4 regions of the Flexivirga alba genome follow, and region 1 is predicted to be linked to each of the others. Evidence: riboswitches for the same ligand, from Rfam matches in the RefSeq annotation. Region 1 holds a riboswitch; each other region holds the start of a gene.
The links. A riboswitch is a leader RNA that binds a small molecule or an ion and turns the genes downstream of it on or off. The one in region 1 is predicted to bind cobalamin.
Positions count from the first base shown of each region.

Region 2: another riboswitch for cobalamin. It lies ahead of metE (5-methyltetrahydropteroyltriglutamate--homocysteine S-methyltransferase); the one in region 1 lies ahead of ACFQDH_RS03325 (hypothetical protein).
Region 3: another riboswitch for cobalamin. It lies ahead of ACFQDH_RS12210 (prenyltransferase/squalene oxidase repeat-containing protein); the one in region 1 lies ahead of ACFQDH_RS03325 (hypothetical protein).
Region 4: another riboswitch for cobalamin. It lies ahead of ACFQDH_RS07130 (ribonucleoside-diphosphate reductase subunit alpha); the one in region 1 lies ahead of ACFQDH_RS03325 (hypothetical protein).

Region 1 covers NZ_JBHSWH010000001.1:659,580-664,290, forward strand. Annotated here, with positions in the region: gene ACFQDH_RS03320 (energy-coupling factor transporter transmembrane component T) at 1-903, opposite strand, end outside; gene ACFQDH_RS03325 (hypothetical protein) at 952-1,950, opposite strand; cobalamin riboswitch at 2,025-2,162, opposite strand; gene ACFQDH_RS03330 (nucleoside/nucleotide kinase family protein) at 2,186-2,827, shown strand; gene ACFQDH_RS03335 (RNA polymerase sigma factor) at 3,030-3,638, shown strand; gene ACFQDH_RS03340 (hypothetical protein) at 3,625-4,482, shown strand; gene ACFQDH_RS03345 (GNAT family N-acetyltransferase) at 4,493-4,711, opposite strand, start outside.
Region 2 covers NZ_JBHSWH010000001.1:4,514,907-4,519,617, forward strand. Annotated here, with positions in the region: gene ACFQDH_RS22550 (MBL fold metallo-hydrolase) at 1-389, shown strand, start outside; gene ACFQDH_RS22555 (MFS transporter) at 394-1,653, opposite strand; gene ACFQDH_RS22560 (ArsR/SmtB family transcription factor) at 1,745-2,401, shown strand; cobalamin riboswitch at 2,415-2,614, shown strand; gene metE (5-methyltetrahydropteroyltriglutamate--homocysteine S-methyltransferase) at 2,668-4,711, shown strand, end outside.
Region 3 covers NZ_JBHSWH010000001.1:2,465,831-2,470,541, forward strand. Annotated here, with positions in the region: gene ACFQDH_RS12195 (DUF4233 domain-containing protein) at 1-45, shown strand, start outside; gene ACFQDH_RS12200 (undecaprenyl-diphosphate phosphatase) at 42-881, shown strand; gene ndk (nucleoside-diphosphate kinase) at 931-1,347, shown strand; cobalamin riboswitch at 1,391-1,522, shown strand; gene ACFQDH_RS12210 (prenyltransferase/squalene oxidase repeat-containing protein) at 1,595-2,863, shown strand; gene ACFQDH_RS12215 (MarR family winged helix-turn-helix transcriptional regulator) at 2,983-3,564, opposite strand; gene rpsO (30S ribosomal protein S15) at 3,755-4,024, shown strand; gene ACFQDH_RS12225 (polyribonucleotide nucleotidyltransferase) at 4,200-4,711, shown strand, end outside.
Region 4 covers NZ_JBHSWH010000001.1:1,474,993-1,479,703, reverse strand. Annotated here, with positions in the region: gene ACFQDH_RS07150 (ABC transporter ATP-binding protein) at 1-948, opposite strand, end outside; gene ACFQDH_RS07145 (alpha/beta hydrolase family protein) at 1,006-1,743, opposite strand; gene dcd (dCTP deaminase) at 1,652-2,227, opposite strand; tRNA gene ACFQDH_RS07135 (tRNA-Gly) at 2,329-2,399, shown strand; cobalamin riboswitch at 2,835-3,057, shown strand; gene ACFQDH_RS07130 (ribonucleoside-diphosphate reductase subunit alpha) at 3,194-4,711, shown strand, end outside.

The DNA.
Region 1 (4,711 bases):
TGCCGCAACAGCCATTGCCGTGAGATCGAACGGCTCGACCCGGTAGCGGGTCACGGTTCGTTCACGGGCCGAGAATGCCAGTCCGAGCACTGCGAGCGCGACGCCGAGCACGAAGGCCGGCCAGCGGAACAGCGCCGGCGCTCGGTCGTCGAGCACGCCGAAGGTTCCGATGCACACCGCGATCAGCCCCACGACGGTCAGGACTCCGAGCAGCCGGCGGGTCCGCACCGGCGTCGATCCGCGCCGGCCATAACCGCGCGAATCCATAGCAGCCGCAAGGAGAAGGGAACGGTCCAACGCATCCGAAAGCACCGGAACGATGACCCGCCGCACGACCTGCCACTTCCGTCCTCGGTCCGGTCGAAGCTGCTGGGCGCGCCGCACCCGCCGGATGCTGTCAGCCATCTGCGGGAAGACGGACACCGCGACCACCACCACAGTGCCGATGTCGTAGAGCGCGATCGGCACGACCTTGAGCAGTCGCTTCGGGTTGGCCAGCGAGTTGGCGGCGCCGATGCAGATGATCATCGCGGCGAGTCGCAGGCCGTCATACAGGCCGTCGAGCACGTCGGACAGGTGCACGGGACCGAGCAACGAAACCCCAGCCGCCCAGTCCGGCAACGGGATTCGCGGCAGGTCCAGCAGGACGGTGCCGCCGCCGGACGCGCCGAGGAAGCACCGGAACGCGACACGCACCACGACGATGAAGGCACCGAGCAGCAGGTAGAGCCGCAGCGACCGCGACCACGGGGCGTCGCCGCGCCGGAGCAGCACGACGAAACACGCGACAGCGATGAGCAGCAACAGCAGCAGCGGGTTGGTCGTGAATGACGCCGCCACCGCCAGACCGATCGCCCACAGCCACCAGGCGATCGGGTGGACCGGAGCGGGCAGACGTTTCACCCGAGTGCGATGCGTGCGAAGTTGCTGGTCTATTTCTGACTCACTGCTCTAGTTGCGCCTGCGGACGATCGCAACCGCACCGCCGCCCACGACGAGCGCCGCCAGGACGCCACCCCCTACGACGGTGGTCGCATTGACGCCCGACGACTTCTTGGAGTCCTTGATCAGGTCGTCACTGTTGGCCATGGGCGCTCCGGCGACATTCGTCGGACCGCCCGACGACGTGCCCGTAACACCGGCCGAACTGGACGACCCCTTGCTGCGCTTCGCCTTCGACGAGCTGCTCGCGGAGGACGAGTGGCTCGCCTTCGCCTTCTTCTCGGCAGCCTTCTTCTTCGCTGCCTGCGAAGCCTTGGACGCCGTGGTTGACTTCGGCTGCGAATGGGTGGACCCGGCCTTGCTCGACGTCGAATTCCCGTTTGGGTCAGTCGTTTTCGGGTTGCTCGGCGCGGTCGTGGTCGTATGGCGCGGCGGCGCCGGCGGCTGGGTCGTCGTGTGCGTCGGCGCAGGCGGAGGCTTCGGAGCTGCAGGACGGGTCGGGGTGTAACGCGGCGAGTAGTTGGTGCCGCCCTCGCTGAACGCCCATCCCTCGAAACCGCCTGGGATGACGTGGCTGGTGGACGCACCGTCACCGCTGGAGGACCAGGAGCCGCCGTTCGGTGCCTGGGTGTACCACCAGTGCGCATTCGGCGGAGGGGTCCGCCCACACGACTCGTGGTAGCCGCCGGGCAAGGTGGCCGTTGCCGACGGCTTGCCGTAGAGCCGGCAGATGAAGGCAAGCCCGTACTGTCGAGTCCCCTCCGCCGGGATCCCGGCCGCCTGCAGGGCATCGACGCCAGAAGCGCCACTGCCCACCGGCGCACAGCGCACCGCGATGCCGCCCCCGAGTTCGCGGAAGTCGACGACCACGGTCACCCCGGAGCTGGTCTTGCACACGCCGTTGTAGCCGGCGGCCTGTGCGGGCGCGACCGATCCGACATACGCGAACGAGGTTGCGGAGGTGGCGAGTGCGACGGCTGCGACGGCACGAACCGGGCGGCTGGGCATGCGGATGGAGTCCTTTCGGTCGCGACTCCACGCGTGCGACACGATCTCGCCCGCGACTGCAGTCCTCGACAGTCGATCCGGTGACCGGTGGCGCAGGTATTCCGACTCGTGACCGATCGGCCACTCACGGCTGCGGGACAGCGCCGGAATCGCACCGGCTTCCCCTGCTCACACCTTGGCGCCCGACACGGACGCCACCCCGAAGGCTAGCAGCGGTTCTGGAAGAGTCTGACGAGTGAGCACCGCACCCATCCTCGACGCCGCGGCTGCGGTGGAAACGCTCGCCGACCTGGCTGCCGCGACCGACCGGGTGATCGTCGGCCTGACCGGCCCGCCGGCCGTCGGCAAGTCGACCGCCGCCGATCAGCTCGCCCGGGGCTGCCGTGAGCGCGGCATACGGACGGTGGTCGTGCCGATGGACGGGTTCCACCTGGCGCAGGCGGTCCTCGACGAGCGGGGCTGGGCACCGGTCAAGGGCGCGCCGCACACGTTCGACGCCCTCGGGTATGTCGAACTGCTCTCCCGCATCCGCAGCGAGCGCGACCGCACCGTGTGGGCTCCGGCGTTCGACCGGTCGCTGGAGGAGCCGATCGCAGGAGCCATCGAGGTGGCGCCCGACACGCAGGTCGTGGTCACCGAGGGCAACTACCTACTGCTCCCCGACGAACCCTGGTCCGAACTGCCCCGGCTGCTGGATGCCATTTGGTATGTCGAAACCCCCGACGAGCTCCGGCGGGAGCGGCTCATCGAGCGACACCGCAGCTACGGCCGCAGTCTCGCCGAAGCGTCGCAGCGTGCGCTGGGTTCCGACGAGCGCAATGCCGACCTGGTGCGGTCGACGCGGGAGAGGGCGGACGCCATACTCCTGCTGCCGTAGGCGCCGCGGGTGTGACCGATCACACGCGCACGCGGTATGTCGCGCCACGCACGGAGGCAACCCGGACGCCGGTCGTGCGTCTACCCACCATGAGGTGCAACGCGATCATCGCTGGACGGCAGCCGGTTCCCGGCCTGCCGCGGTGCGGCGTTCCCTTCCACAGCGACGACTCGTTAGGGTCTGGGCGAAGGGTCAGGGTGTCATGACACTCACCGCACCCGCCGTGTATGCCGAAAGGCCGTATCGCTTGGGAGGTCGGGTCCATGACCGTGACGCGCTCCCCTGCTTCGAGCCGATGACCGCGGAGGACTCGGTCGACCTGGCCGAGCTCTACCGCACACATCACCTGCAGATGGTGCGGCTCGCGCGGCTGCTGGTCGACGACACGGCGAGCGCCGAGGATGTCGTGCAGGAGGCGTTCCTCGGGATGCACCGCAACCGGGCCGCGCTGCGCGACTCCCGGGCTGCGGTCGGTTACCTGCGCCAAGCGGTGGTCAACCAGTCCCGGTCGATGTTGCGCCGACGCCGTACGGTCCGTGCCCACCTGAAGGTCGCCGAGCCGGAGATCGCACCACCGGCCGATACCGACGTGCTCCTCGCCGAGGAGCACCAGGCGGTCCTTCGTGCGGTCGACCAGCTGCCGGCCCGGCAGCGCGAGGTGCTGGTGCTGCGCTACTGGTCGGACATGTCCGAGGCGGAGATCGCCGACGCACTCGGGATCAGCAAGGGCACCGTGAAATCACAAGCAAGCCGGGCGATGGCCACTCTCAACAAGATCATGCAAGGAGGCGCAACCGATGAATCCGTCTGAGCAGCACGACCAGGATGACCTGGAGCGCCGCCTGCGCGACGCGTTCGCCGCGAAGGCTTTGCAGATCTCCGACGCCGACCTGGACCGAGACCGCGAGGACGACGTCGCGGCGACCCTGAGCAGCCGGCGCCGGTCCAGCCCCGCATCGCGGATCTTCGCCGGCGTCGGTGCGGCTGCTGCCGCGGCTGCGATCGTCGTGGTCACCGTGGTCGGGCTACACAACGATGGCAAACACGAGGTCGTCAACGGCCTGCAGCCGGCCACGACCACGAGCTCGAGCAGCACGACACCCAGCACCACGACGAGCACGCAAGAGCCGACCGGCGCCGGCAAGCCGTCGGCGCTGAACCAGCCCGGCACGCCGGGCAACGACCACCCGACGACCGGGGCAAGCACCGCCAGCTCGACTCCGTCTTCAGAGACGACCAGTTCCTTGAGTCCGAATAGGACTGCGCTTTCTGGCTCCTCGACCGTCACCAGCAACTCGTCCACCTCGAGCTTGTCGGCTGAGAGTCACGAGCCTCCGGCAATGTCGGCCGGCCTGCCGCAGTCTGGCCGGCTCGGCGATCAGGAATACACCGGCGCAGTGCCGCTGAAGGACCCGTCCGGTGGCAAGACCCGGATGCTGGCGATGCCTTCGGACACCACGTGGCAGCGAACCGCAGAGGGTGGAAGCTCCCTGACCGTGCGGATCACCTACCTGCCGACCGACATCGAGGCCTACTGGCGCAAGACACTGCCGGGCGAGGGCTGGATCGAGAACGGCTCCGGATGGAGCTACCCGAGCACGTCATACACGGTCAGCGCCATCACCGACAAGGGAAGCTTCACCGTCACCTGGTGACAGTTCGTCGTCAAAGCCTGTCGAACGGTGCGGCGTAACGGAATTCGCCGGTCCGGCCGTCATACCGGCTGAGGGTGCGGACCTGGAAGTAGTCGCCCCACGATGCGTCGGGCGCGGTGATCCCGACCTCGCGTGCGGGCACGAAGCCGAAGCGCCCGTAGTACGCCGGTTCGCCGAGCAATGCCACGAGGCTTTCGCCCCTCGCGGCGGCAGCAGCCAGGACCGCCTG
Region 2 (4,711 bases), 3.9 Mb from region 1:
GGCGCCGCGGACCAGCGGTCACCGAATGGGACGACGAGTTGAAGTTGAGCGACGGACTCACGCTGCACCAGATCGGTGGCCACTTCCCCGGCAGCGCGGTCGCGCACTGGCAGCACGGCGCTGACGGCCGCGGCACGCTGCTCAGCGGGGACACGATCATGTCCAACCCGGACCACGTGACGGTCAGCTTCATGCGCTCCTATCCCAACCGGATCCCGTTGTCCGGCAACGTGGTTCTGCGTATCGCCGAGAGGGTGAAACCGCTTGCCTTCGAAGAGATCTGGAACAACTTCGGTCTGGCGGTCCCGACCGACGCCGCCGCCGCTGTGCAGCGGTCCGCGCAGCGGCACGCGGCCTGGGTGCGTGGCGACTTCGACCACCTGACCTGAGCGCTCATACCGCTGCAACGTCGGCCAGCAACGGCATTCGGCGCAGCGGTCCCGCCAGGACCACCAGCGACGCGACGATGAACGCGAGTCCGCCGAGTGCCGCGAGAGCGGCTTCGCCGCCCCACCACTCCACCAGCAAGCCACCAATCGCCGGAGCGAGCGGCGACATACCCATCACGCAGGTCATCAGCGCGCTCTGCACCCGCCCCTGCATGGCCTCCGGGGTGATGAGCATGACGTAGGTCATGAAGCCGGCGTTGAGGGCGGGCGTCAGCAGGAATCCGGCGACGAGCAGCAGTAGCACCAGCGGATAGCTGTGCACGAAGGCGCACGCGATGAGACTCGCGCCGAGCACGACCGAGCCGACGATGAGCACCTGTCCGGCAGGAACTTTCTTCAGGATCGCCCCGGCCACAACCGCGCCCGCGATCGTCGCTACCGCGATCGCGGTTTCGGCCAGCCCGATGCCGGCCGGCTCGACGTGCCGGTCGCGCAGCACGACGATCAAGACGAGCATGAAGCCGTTGACCGCGAAGTTGAGCAGGGTCGCGATGACGATCACCGGCCGCAACACGTCGTGGCGCCACACGAACTTCAGACCGAATCGCATGGCCTGCAAGGGTGGTTCGTGCTCCCCGCCGTCCGGTGGTGGTGCCGGCAGCGGTGTGCGTACGAGTAGCGCCGCCACCACAGCGACGAGATAAGAGACCACATCGGCGAGCACCGGCAGCGAGCGAGACACCGCGAAGAGCACGCCGCCGAGTGGTGGACCAACCAGACCGGTGACACCCTGCCGGCCTTGCATCACCGACATCGCGGTGCTCAGTTCCTCAGGCGGCACAACGGCTTTCGTCGCCAGCGTGTCGGCCGGCGAGAAGACCGCCTCGGCAGCACCGACCACGAACCCCGCGACCACCAGCTGTGCGATCGTGAGCAGGTCGGCGGCATACGCCAGCACGACCGTCGCGTATGACGCTGCCGCGACGAGGGCTGACCACACCATCGCACTGCGACGGTTCCACCTGTCGACGAACGTGCCGGCCGGGATTCCGGCGATCACCATCCCGGCGACCACGGCTCCCCCGACGAGCCCCGCGATCGCCGCGTTGTCGGTCATCCAGAGCGCAAGCAGCGGAAAGGCCAGTCCACTCATCCGCGACCCGATGCCGTTCAAGGTGTTGCCAACCATCAGCAACTCGAAGTCCCGGTTGCGCCAGAGCGCAGGTCGTTTCGTGTCGAGCGCTTCGTCCCCCACCTGTGTCATGACGACCATCGTGCGCCGGCTCCAGGCATTACGCAACTATATTTGCGCATTATTATTTGCGAAGAGGACCAAGCCACGGCACAGTGGTCCCGTGAGCAGATCACAGGACCGGTCCGAGCCGCGGCGTATCGTCGACCCCCGCGAGCTCAAGGCTCTGTCGCATCCACTGCGCATGCGCCTCTTCGGCGAGCTGACAGCACGCGGCCCGTCTCGCGCCGTGGATCTAGCGAACGCCGTTGCGGAACCGGCGAATTCGGTCAGCTTTCACCTCCGGCAGCTGGCGCGCTATGGCCTCGTCGAAGATGACCCCGAGCACGGCACCGACGGCCGCGAACGATGGTGGCGAGCAACAACCGACGAGGGTCTCATCGTGGACTTCCACGACTTGGAAGCGATGCCCGGTGGTCCGGCTGCAGTCGGGGCCTTCAAACAGGTCACCGAGAGCACCGCACATGCGCTCACAGCGCTCTCCTTCCGACACCTCGACGAGTCCACCGAGGGGCCAAAGACCTGGTTCAACAACTTCGTGCTGCACCTGAGTCGCTCCGAATTGGACGCCTTCCTCGACGACCAGTGGGAGGTGACGTCGCGCTGGATGCAACGATCGCGAGAGGTCAGCAACTCGGCTGACGGCGAGACCCGGCATACCTATTTCGGGGTCAGCAACGGCGCTCCGCTGGGTCAAGTACTGGAGACCGAGGAGGCCGCGGACCGAACGGGTGACGAGCGCTCCGGCAAGAGTCAGTAGGCTGAGGAACGCGACAGGTTCGCGTCATACCGGTGATCCGGATGCCGCGTCGTAAGAGGGAATCCGGTGTGACTCCGGGACTGCCCCGCAGCGGTATGTGAGAACGACCTCCGTCATACGCACTGGCCAACTTGGCCGGGAAGCGATGGACAGTAGGCGCCTTGTTTCGGCACGCTCACGAGTCCGAAGACCTGCCAGTCGCCCGAGCCCGGACCCGGGTTCGGCCGATTCGGTGACCTCTCGGGCGGGTCGCGAAGGAGTTTGGAATGACCAACAGCACCACTGCCACTGTTCTCGGCTGGCCACGACAGGGGCCGAAGCGAGAGCTCAAACGGGCCATCGAGGCCTATTGGGCGGGCCGCGTCCCCGCCGACGAACTCCACGACATCGCTGCCGGCCTACGCGCCGATGCGTGGAAACAACTGTCGGACAACGGGATCGACGAGATCCCGACCGGCGACTTCTCCTACTACGACCACGTGCTCGACACGGCATGGATGGTCGGCGCCGTGCCGCAGCGCTTTCGGGCCGCGGCCGACAACGACCTGGACGTCTACTTCGCGATGGCCCGCGGGAACGACAAGGTTGCGCCGCTGGAGATGACCAAGTGGTTCGACACCAACTACCACTACCTGGTGCCGGAGCTCGCCCCCGCGACGACGTTCACCGCGAACGCCGCCCGCCAGGTCGAGCTCTTCACCCAGGCGACCGACGCCGGCCACACCGCGCGTCCGGTGCTCGTCGGACCGCTCACCTTTCTGCTGCTGTCGAAGCCGGCTGTGGACGCACCAGCGGGGTTCGACCCGTTGTCGCTTCTTGACCCCCTGCTGGACGTGTATGTCGACATCCTCAGCACCCTGCACGACGCCGGCGCGCAGTGGGTGCAGATTGACGAGCCGGCGCTCGTCCTGGACCAGCCGGTCGCTGTGCTCGACGCGGCTCGTCACGCACTCGATCGACTTGGCTCCGCAACGAAACGCCCGAAACTGTTGATTGCCAGCTATTTCGCCGCATTGCAGGACGCGTTCGAGGTGTTCGCCGAGGCACCCGTCGACGGCCTGGCGATCGACTGCACCGTCCCGGCGAACGTCACCGAGATCCTGGAGCACGGTCTGCGCGAAAAGCGGCTGATCGCAGGTGTCATCGACGGCCGCAACGTCTGGGCCGCCGATCTCGACGACCGACTGGCGATCGTGCGCCGGCTGGCCGGCCGCGTCGACGACCTCGTCGTCGGCAGCTCCTGCTCGCTGCTGCACGTGCCGCTCGATGCGTCGAAGGAGACCGCGATCGACGAGGAGGTCCGAAGCTGGCTGGCCTTCGCGCGCGAGAAGGTGCTCGAAATCCGCACGCTGGCAACGGCACTCGACGACGAAACTGCAGCGACTCCCGCACTGGACGCGTCCCGTCGAGCGGTCGCGTCCCGACAGGCATCGGCGCGCACACACGACGATGCCGTGCGCGCACGCGTGGCCGCGGTGCGGGACGCCGACACACATCGTGTCGCGGCGTTCGACCAGCGATACCCGCAACAGCAGGAGTCGCTCGGCCTGCCACTGCTACCGACGACGACCATCGGGTCGTTCCCGCAGACCGACTCCGTGCGCAAGGCACGCGCATCACTGCGTCGCGGCGAAATCGACCGGGCGACATACGAATCGGCGATGCGCGACGAGATCGCCACGGTGATCTCCCTGCAGGAAGAGCTCGGCCTGGACGTGCTGGTGCACGGTGAGCCGGAACGCAACGACATGGTGCAGTACTTCGCCGAACAGCTCGACGGCTACCTGTCGACCACACACGGTTGGGTGCAGTCCTACGGCACCCGCTGCGTTCGGCCGCCGATCATCTTCGGTGACGTCTCCCGTCCCGAGCCGATGACCGTCCGCTGGTGGCAGTACGCGCAATCGCTGACGAAGCGACCGGTCAAGGGCATGCTGACCGGGCCGGTCACCATGCTCGCCTGGTCCTTCGTGCGCGACGACCAGCCCATCGGTGACACGGCCCGGCAGGTCGCACTCGCGCTGCGCGATGAGGTCCGCGATCTGGAGGCGGCCGGTTGCCGCGTCATCCAGGTTGATGAGCCGGCCCTGCGCGAGACGCTGCCGCTGCGGACCACCGACCGCCCGGCATACCTGGAGTGGGCAACCGAATCCTTCCGGCTGGCAACGAGTTCCGTCGCGGACGTCACCCAGGTGCACACGCACATGTGCTACGCGGATTTCGGTGACATCTTCACCGCGATCGACGACCTGGATGCCGATGTGATCAGCCTCGAAGCCGCCCGGTCGGGTATGTCGCTCGCGGACGAAC
Region 3 (4,711 bases), 1.8 Mb from region 1:
ATGGACGCCTTGACCGCTCGCCACGAAGGAATCCCCGAGCAATGACCTGGATCGAAGCGATTGTCCTGGGGATCGTGCAGGGACTCACCGAGTTCCTGCCGATCTCGTCCTCCGCGCACCAACTCATCGTCGGCCGGCTCTTCTGGGACAACGACGGCGGCGGATCGGCGTTCACCGCAGTCAACCAGCTGGGCACCGAGACAGCGGTGATCGTCTACTTCTGGCGGGACATCGTCCGCATTCTCAAGCAGTGGGGGTTGTCGGTCGCCGGCAAGGTGCCGAAGTCCGAGCCCGACGCCCGAATGGGCTGGCTGGTCATCGTCGGCACGATCCCGATCGGCATCCTCGGCCTGGTGTTCAAGGGTTTCATCGAGGGACCGCTGCGCAACCTGTGGGTGACCGCGAGCATGCTGCTGATCTTCGCCATCGTCATCGCCGTGGCTGATGCGACGGTCGACCACGACCCCGACGCCGAGAACCGCAAGACTCTGGAAGACCTCAGCGTCAAGGACGGCATCCGGTTCGGACTCTGGCAGGCGCTCGCGCTGATACCCGGCGTATCGCGTTCCGGCGGAACGATTTCCGGTGGTCTCTTCATGGGCTACACGCGCAGTGCTGCGGCGCGATACTCGTTCTTGCTCGCCATACCTGCGGTGCTCGTGTCCGGGTTGTTCGAGCTGAAGGACCTGCACGGCAGCGGCGGTGACGGGTGGGGTCAGATCATCGTCGCGACGGTGCTCGCGTTCGTCGTCGGGTATGCCGTGGTCGCGTGGTTCATGCGCTATATCTCCCACCACAACTTCCGGCCGTTCGTCTACTACAGGATCGCGCTGGCCGTCTTCGTCTTCGGGCTGCTCGTGCTCGGCAAGGTTGCTGCCTAAGGAAACCCCAGGGGTTTCGCCATACGACCCGTCCGATTGAATGTGAGTCATGGAACGCACCCTCGTCATCGTCAAGCCCGATGGATTCGCCCGTGGCCTCACCGGCGAGGTCCTGCGCCGGATCGAGGCGAAGGGCTACGTCCTCGACACGTTGCAGATCATGACTCCCGATCGGGATCGGCTGGCACGGCACTACGCCGAGCACGAGGGCAAGCCCTTCTACCAGCCGCTCGTCGACTTCATGGCCAGTGGCCCGGCGACCTTCGCGATCGTGACCGGGCAGCGGGTCATCGAAGGTTTCCGTGCGATCGCCGGAGCGACCGACCCGTCGGCCGCAGCGCCGGGCAGCATCCGCGGCGATCTCGGGCGCGACTGGGGCCTGGCCGTGCAGCAGAACATCGTGCACGGCTCGGACTCGCCCGAGTCCGCCGAGCGCGAGATCGGCATCTGGTTCCCCCAAGCCTGATTGCTTGTTCGGGCCGTCCTTCGGACGGGCAGCAGGCTGACGGTAAGCTCCGCACCGGACGCGATTTACTGCAGGGGAAGCCGGTGCGAATCCGGCGCTGACCCGCAACCGTGTGCCGACCGGGCGCCATACCCGGGAAGCGAGCCGGAGCACCTGCGCGTCCACCGGCGATCTCGTCGCGGCCCCGCGAGATCGGTTCCGGCTGATACTTCTGCGGGTCGCGACATCTCGCGGAAGGCAACACTTCATGACCACAACTCTTCGCGCCCGTGCGGGTCTCACGGGCATCTTCGCCCTGGCCTGCGCCGGTCTGACCGGCATCGCAGTGGCCGCTCCGGCAAGCGCCGCCACACCCGATGCGTCCACTGGCGCGCACTTCCTGGCGTCCGAGCTGGCGGCTGGCGGCGACCACTTCTCGGTCAGCTCCGGCGGCACCAACTACGCCGACTACGGCCTGACGATCGACGGCATCCTCGGTCTCGACGCGGCACAGACCGGTCAGGCCGAAGCGCAGCGCGCGGCGTCATACATCACCAAGAACGCCGCGGCATACAACACCTACGGCCAGGACGTGTATGCCGGTGCGACTGCCAAGTTGCTGGTCTTCGCTCAGGCGCAGGGCCTGCCGACCGGTGGCTACCTCAGCCAGCTGAAGTCGCTGGAGCAGACGACCGGGCAGTTCAAGGACAAGTCGGCGTATGGCGACTACTCCAACACCATCGGCCAGTCGCTGGCGATCGTCGGTCTGGCGCGCGCCGGACAGTCCGATGCCAAGGCAGTTGACTTCCTGCTCAAGCAGCAGTGCAACGACGGCGGATTCCGGATGACGTTCGCCGACACGCAGTGCACCACCACCGCCGGCGACACCGACGCGACCTCGTTGGCCGTGCAGGCGCTGAGCGCCGCGGGCGGTCACGACGCCGCGGTCACCAAGGCCGTCAATTTCATCGCCGGCGAGCAGCAGTCGAACGGTGGTGTGGTGGAGCCGGCCGCGCAGGCCGCACCGAACACCAACAGCACCGGGCTGGCCGCGGTCGCCTTCGCCCTGACGGGCAAGACCGCAGAGGCAGCCAAGGCGAAGGCCTTCGTCGCCGGCCTGCAGTTCGGTTGCACTTCCCCGGCTGCGTTGCGCGGCGGATTCGCCTTCGACCAGAAGTCGTTCGACGCGCTGCGGGCCAAGGGCAGCAAGGCGACGGTCAGCGACAAGGAACATCGCGCGACGACGCAGGCGGTCCTCGCGCTGGTCCAGCAGCCGTACCTGAAGATCAGCGCCGGTGGTTCGGCGACGGCGCCGGCGCTGTCGTGCGCGACGTCCAGCCCGACCACGTCGGCAACCAGCACCGCGAGCTCAACGTCGGTCAGCGCCACGTCGACGACGACCGGCCCACCGATCATCACCGACGGCTCGCAGACAGGTGGCGGCAACGCGGGCGTGCTCTTCGCGGGCGCTGCCGTCCTGGGTGGCGCCGCACTGGCCGGCACCGGCCTCCGTCGCCGGTTGCGTTCGCGCGACTGACACAACAACCTCACCGAGAGGACAGCCGAATGCCGAGGGGACAGGCAATTCGGGCGAATTCGCCCGGAATTGCCTGTCCCCTCGATGCATCGCCTGTCCTCTCGGCGAAATGGGTCGCGTCAGTCGAGGTCGTCGTCGAGGCCGGCGATCGCCAGCTCGAGAAGTTGGGCGAGCTTGTCGCGCTGGCCGACGGGCACATGCGACAACACGTCGGACTCCACCATGTCGGACTCCCGGATCACCTGGCGGAACATCTCCCAACCGTCGCGGGTGAGGTGCACGAGGATCCGGGTGCGGTTGTCGGGATCGGGCTCGCGCTCGATGAGTCCGCGTTCGGCCATCCGATCCAACCGGTGGGTCATCGACGACGGGGCAACCGCGGCCGTGTCGGCCAGCTGCGACGGCGTCGAGATGTGGTCCTCGGCCTCGGCCGCGAGGTGCCGGATGACGGCCCACTCGCCGGGGGACAGATCGAGGTCCGACAGGTTCTGGGTGTACCACTGCGACAGGCGGCGGTGCAGGCCGTGCACCGCGGTCACGACACGCTGCACCTGCTCGTTCCCACCGGCTTCGACATACGCTGCGACCTCGGCCTCGTAGCGGCTTCGCTCGGTCTTCCCGGGCTGATTCTGGGCACGGCCCTCCTTCGTCGGGCCCGGCCCTTCAGCTGAAGCTTTCGGTCGCTCGCTGCGCTCGCTCATGATGATCAATTAGAACGTATGACGGTGGCGCACTCCGCACGGCTTGCGGCCGGCACTCTTCGATTAGGGGCGCACGCTCAGATCCTGATAACCTTGCAGCGCCGTGAAACCGGCCGCGGACAAAGAGCGCCCCTGGTGGACATGCCCAGGAGCACCGCGCAATCAAGAGACGAACGGAGATCGCCCACTCATGCCGCTGGACACCGCCACCAAGGCGCAGATCATGACCGACTACGCGACCAAAGAGGGCGACACCGGTTCGCCCGAGGTGCAGATCGCGATGCTGACGCAGCGCATCACCGACCTCACCGAGCACGCCCGTCAGCACCCGCACGACCACCACAGCCGGCGCGGCCTGCTGCTCCTGGTCGGTAAGCGCAAGCGCATGCTGCGTTACCTCGAGGACGTTGACATCGAGCGCTACCGCGCACTGATCAAGCGACTGGGTCTGCGTCGCTGACCAATCACACTTACGACCGCAAGGCGGCTACCACCGGTAGCCGCCTTGTTGGCGTAGGCGGGTGCTGCCCGCCGGCCCGACAAGGATGCGGCCGACCCGCGGCATACACCCCGTAATGAAGAAGAGCACCACGCACAACGACGATGCGTGGTCCGTAAAAGAACAGGAGGGCCCAATGGAGGGTCCAGAGATCACTTTCGCCGAAGCCGTTATCGACAACGGCAAGTTCGGCACCCGCACGGTTCGATTCGAAACCGGGCGGCTGGCCAAGCAGGCAGCCGGTGCGGTCGTCGCCTACCTGGACGACGAGACGACACTGCTGTCCACCACGGCCGCGGGCAAGCAGCCCAAAGACCATTTCGACTTCTTCCCGCTCACAGTGGACGTCGAGGAGCGGATGTATGCCGCGGGCAAGATCCCGGGCAGCTTCTTCCGTCGCGAAGGTCGCCCGTCGACCGACGCGATCCTCACCTGCCGGCTGATCGACCGCCCGCTGCGTCCTGCCTTCGTCAAGGGCCTGCGCAACGAGGTCCAGGTCGTCATCACCGTCCTCGCGCAGAACCCCGACCACCAGTACGACGTGCTGGCGATCAACGCCGCTTCGGCGTCGACGCAGATCTCGGGTCTGCCGTTCTCCGGTCCGATCGGTGCCACTCGTGTGTCGCTGATCGACGGCCAGTGGGTCGC
Region 4 (4,711 bases), 820 kb from region 1:
GGACGCGCGGGCGACGGTGCCGCCGCGGTGCAGCATCGCCGGCTCAATGGGTGCGGCGATCACCGTCGGCTGGATCCAGCCGACCGGACGCCCGTCGTCCACGACGAGCAACCACTCGTCCCGCGTTGCCGCGCGCGCCTGCTCGGGCGTCGTGCCGAGCGGCACCGTCGGCTCGCTGGCCAGCGGCAGCGGTGGTGTCTCGGCGAAGGTCAGCGCGCGGTATCCGCGATCCCGGCCGATGAAGTCGGCCACGAAATCGTCGATCGGATGGGCGAGCAGGTATGCCGGATCGGCCAGCTGCGCGAGCTTGCCGCCGACCCGCATGACCACGATCTGATCCCCGAGCTTCAGTGCCTCGTCGATGTCATGCGTGACGAAGACGATCGTCTTGCCGAGATCGCGTTGCAGCCGGAGAAACTCATCCTGGAGTTGCTCTCGCACGACCGGGTCCACCGCGCTGAACGGCTCGTCCATCAGCATCACCGGCGGGTCGGCGGCCAACGCCCGCGCCACTCCCACGCGCTGCTGCTGACCTCCCGACAACTGCGAGGGCCACCGGTCCGCGAAGTCGCCCGGCAGCCCCACGAGGTCGAGCACTTCACGCGCCCGCTCGCGGGCCCGCGCCTTGGGCGTGCCGAGTAGCTGCGGCACCGTGGCGACGTTGTCGACGACCCGCTTGTTCGGGAACAGCCCGGCGTGCTGGATGACGTAACCGATGCCGCGGCGCAGCTTGGCTGCGTTGAACGATTGAACGTCCTCGTCATCGATGTAGATGTGCCCGCCGGTGGGCTCGATCATGCGGTTGATCATCCGCAGTGATGTCGTCTTGCCGCAGCCGGACGGCCCCACCAGGACGGTGATCTGGCCGGTCGGCGCCTCGAAGGAAAGGTTGTCGACGGCTGTCGCGCCGCCGGCATACTGCTTGACCACCTGCTCGAAGCGGATCATGGTCAACAAACGTAGTGCAGGCCACCGACAGGGACCGAACCCGATCCGGTGAAATCTTCAGGAAAGCAACGTCTCCGCCAGGAATTGGGTCGTATGACGGTGCCACGCCCGCGCTTTGAGCAGCATCGCGTGCGCATCCGGCAGCTGCACACTGCGCGCGTCGCCGCCGGCCTGCACGATCAGCTCGGCAAGTCGGGCGCTCTTGCGTGGGTCGGTGATGACGTCCTTGCGGCCGTGCAGCAGCAGAGTGTGCCGGTCGAGGAACGGCGCGACGTCGTACTGCTGGGGGATCCAGGGCGCCATACCGACGATGCTCGTGACACCGTCGGCGCCGGCCAGCTCCAGGGCGACCCGGCCGCCCATCGAGTGACCGACCAGCGCCACAGGGGTGTCGGGGTAGAGCTCGCGCAGCCGAGCCAGCGCCCATCGGGCATCCACGACCGGAGATCGCGCATCGTCGTTGTAACCGCGCACGGCGTCACGCAGCACCGCAGTCCCGATCCGACCCTGTGCGCTGCGCTCGATGCTGCGGGCGACGGCGACCATGCGCAGCACCGGCGGACTCACCTTGTTGGTCCGCCCGAGGCCGTGCTCGGCACCCCCGTGCAACAGCAAGGCGATCGCGTCGGGGCGCCGCCTGCCGTCCGGCAGGGTGAGAAAGGGTGCGCACCGTCGTGCGACGGGCCGACCTCGTAGCGGGACATCACACCTCGGTGTGATGGAAGTTGGCGTAGGACCGGCTGGCGGTCGGGCCGCGCTGGCCCTGATAGTGCGAGCCGTATTTAGCGCTGCCATAAGGGTTTTCGGCCGGGCTGCTGAGCTGGAAGAAGCACAGCTGCCCGATCTTCATGCCCGGCCACAGCTTGATCGGCAGGGTCGCGACGTTGGACAGCTCGAGGGTCACGTGCCCGGAGAAGCCCGGGTCGACGAAGCCGGCCGTCGCGTGCGTCAGCAGGCCGAGCCGGCCCAGGCTGGATTTGCCCTCGACCCGCGCGGCGACGTCATCGGGCAACGTCACCTGTTCGTATGTCGAGCCGAGCACGAACTCGCCGGGGTGCAGCACGAAGGGCTCGCCCGACTCGGTCTCGATCAACCGGGTCAGCTCCTCCTGCTCGGCGGCCGGGTCGATGAAGGGGTACTTGTGGTTGTCGAACAGCCGGAAGTAGCGGTCCAGCCGGAAGTCGATGCTCGAGGGCTGGATCATCGTCTCGTCATACGGGTCGAGGCGCACGCGGCCGGCGTCGATCTGGGCGCGGATGTCGCGGTCGGAGAGGAGCACGAGGGTCACGGTACCGGGCAGGCGCTTGCGCCGGTGGCGGACGCTGTGGGTTAGACTCCTGCCGGTCCGAGCGAGAGCCATTTGGCCGCCGCCCGAGGCACGCGAGTGTAGTTCAATGGTAGAACATCAGCTTCCCAAGCTGAATACGCGAGTTCGATTCTCGTCACTCGCTCTTAGCCTTTCTGGCTCGGCTCCTCCTGGCGCCCGCATTGGCTTCGGCTCGCCGCGCGTCCGACACGTCATACCTCTCTCGCCATACCCCTCTCGCCATACCCCTCTCGCCCTGAGCGTGCACCCGGCCGTATTGCCGAGAGGACACCCGTTGGTCGAGAGGACACCCGATGCGGCCCATTTCGGGCTCGAATTGCCTGTCCTTTCGGCGATCGCCTGTCCTCTCGGCGATTGGGGCTCGTGGGCGGTGCTCCTCCGGCACTCGACCACCTTGGCTCCGTACTCCGGCACTCGACGACCTCGGTGCCGACACGCCGCCACTTCCGTGCCATGCCACCCCATTTCGGCGTCATTCCGCCGATTTGACATCTCTGGAATTACAGGCGTGCAACTACAGCATGTTGGGTCTTGGCAAACCAACCACCACTAGATAGTGTGTGTCTTGCAGCTGGTTCGAGTGCTTCAGCCGCCGCTTGACGACGGCTGAAGCACCCGAGGAAAGAGGGAAGTCGGTGCAAATCCGACACTGCCCCCGCAGCGGTGAGTGAGGACGAACGTCGTCATCAGCACTGGGTGAGAGCCCGGGAAGCGACGACCAGTAGGTGTGCGTCTCGCACGGAGTCACGAGTCCGAAGACCTGCCACTGCCCTGTCCGCGCACCCGCGGGCGGGTCCGACCGCAGCCCGCGCGGGAAGGGCTGACGAACGAGCGGCGGCGAGCCACGTGCCCGCGTGCGCTGCCCGCTCGCCGTCCTCCTCGCCGGGCCACTGCGAGGAAAGACGGGAGACACCGCACGTGGCCATACACGTCACCAAGCGCGACGGATCACGCGAGCCGTATGACGCAGACCGCATCAACCGGGCGATCGAGCGGGCCGCTGAGGGCCTACCGAATGCCATGTCGATGACCATGCAGATCGCCTCGGAGCTGGCAATCACGCTCTTCGACGGCATCACCACCGAACAACTCGACGAGGCTGCCATCTCGGTCGCGGTGCAGAACGTCAAGGACGACCCCGACTTCGACGTCATCGCGTCCCGCCTGCTGTTGAAGACGATCTACAAGAAGGTGCTCGGCGACTTCGAGACGCAGTCCGAGCTCGCGCTGCTGCACCAAGCCCGCTTCCCCGGCTACATCCGCCTGTCGGTCGAGGACGGTCTCTTCGACGCTCGCCTCGCGTCTGCCTTCAACCTGGAGCAGCTGGCCGCGGCCCTCGACCACCATCAGGATGACGGGCTTCGCTACATCGGCATCGTCACTCTCAAAAACCGTTACATGGCAACGGATTCCAGGCGCCAGCCGCTCGAGGTCCCGGCATACTTCTGGATGCGGGTCGCGATGGGTATGTCGGTCAACGAGAAGGATCCGACCCAGGCCGCCATCGGCTTCTACCGGAAGATGGCATCGCTGGACTACCTCGCTGCCGGCTCCACACTCGTCAACGCGGGCACCAACACACCTCAGTTGTCCAACTGCTTCGTGATGCAGATGGATGACGACATCGAGCACATCGCCAAGTCGATGCGAGACGTCATGTGGCTGACCAAAGGCACTGGTGGCATTGGCCTTTCGGTCACCAAGCTGCGGTCCGAGGGCAGCCCGATCCGGAGCAACAACACGTCCTCGACCGGCCCGATCCCCTTCATGCACACCATCGACTCGATCCTGCGCGCCGTCTCCCGCGGCGGCAAGAAGTTCGGCGCCCTGTGCTTCTACATGGAGAACTGGCACCTGGACTTCCCGCAGTTCATCGACTTACGGCAGAACGCCGGCGACCCCTACCGGCGCACCCGGACCGCGAACACCGCAGTCTGGTTGTCCGACGAATTCATGAAGCGAGTCGTCGCCGACGACGACTGGTATCTCTTCGACCCGCTCGAGACACCGGACCTGGTCGAGCTGGTCGGTGACGACTTCTCCCGCCGTTACAAGGAGTATGTCGCCCTCGCCGAGACCGGAAAGCTGCGCTCCTTCAAGAAGATTCGCGCTCGCGCGCAGTGGAAGTCGATCCTCGTCTCGCTGCAAACGACCTCGCACCCCTGGCTCACGTGGAAGGACACGATCAACCAGCGGGCGCTGAACGACAACACCGGCACGATCCACCTGTCGAACCTGTGCACCGAGATCACCCTCCCGCAGGACCGCGAGAACGTGTCGGTCTGCAACCTGGCCTCGATCAACCTCTCCCGCCACTTGGTAGATGGCGAGTGGGACTGGGATCGCCTCGCCGAGTCCGCGCGCACGGCGGTGCGACAGCTCGACAACCTGATCGACATCACCCGCTCGTCGGTGCCGGAGTCGGAGCACTCCAAT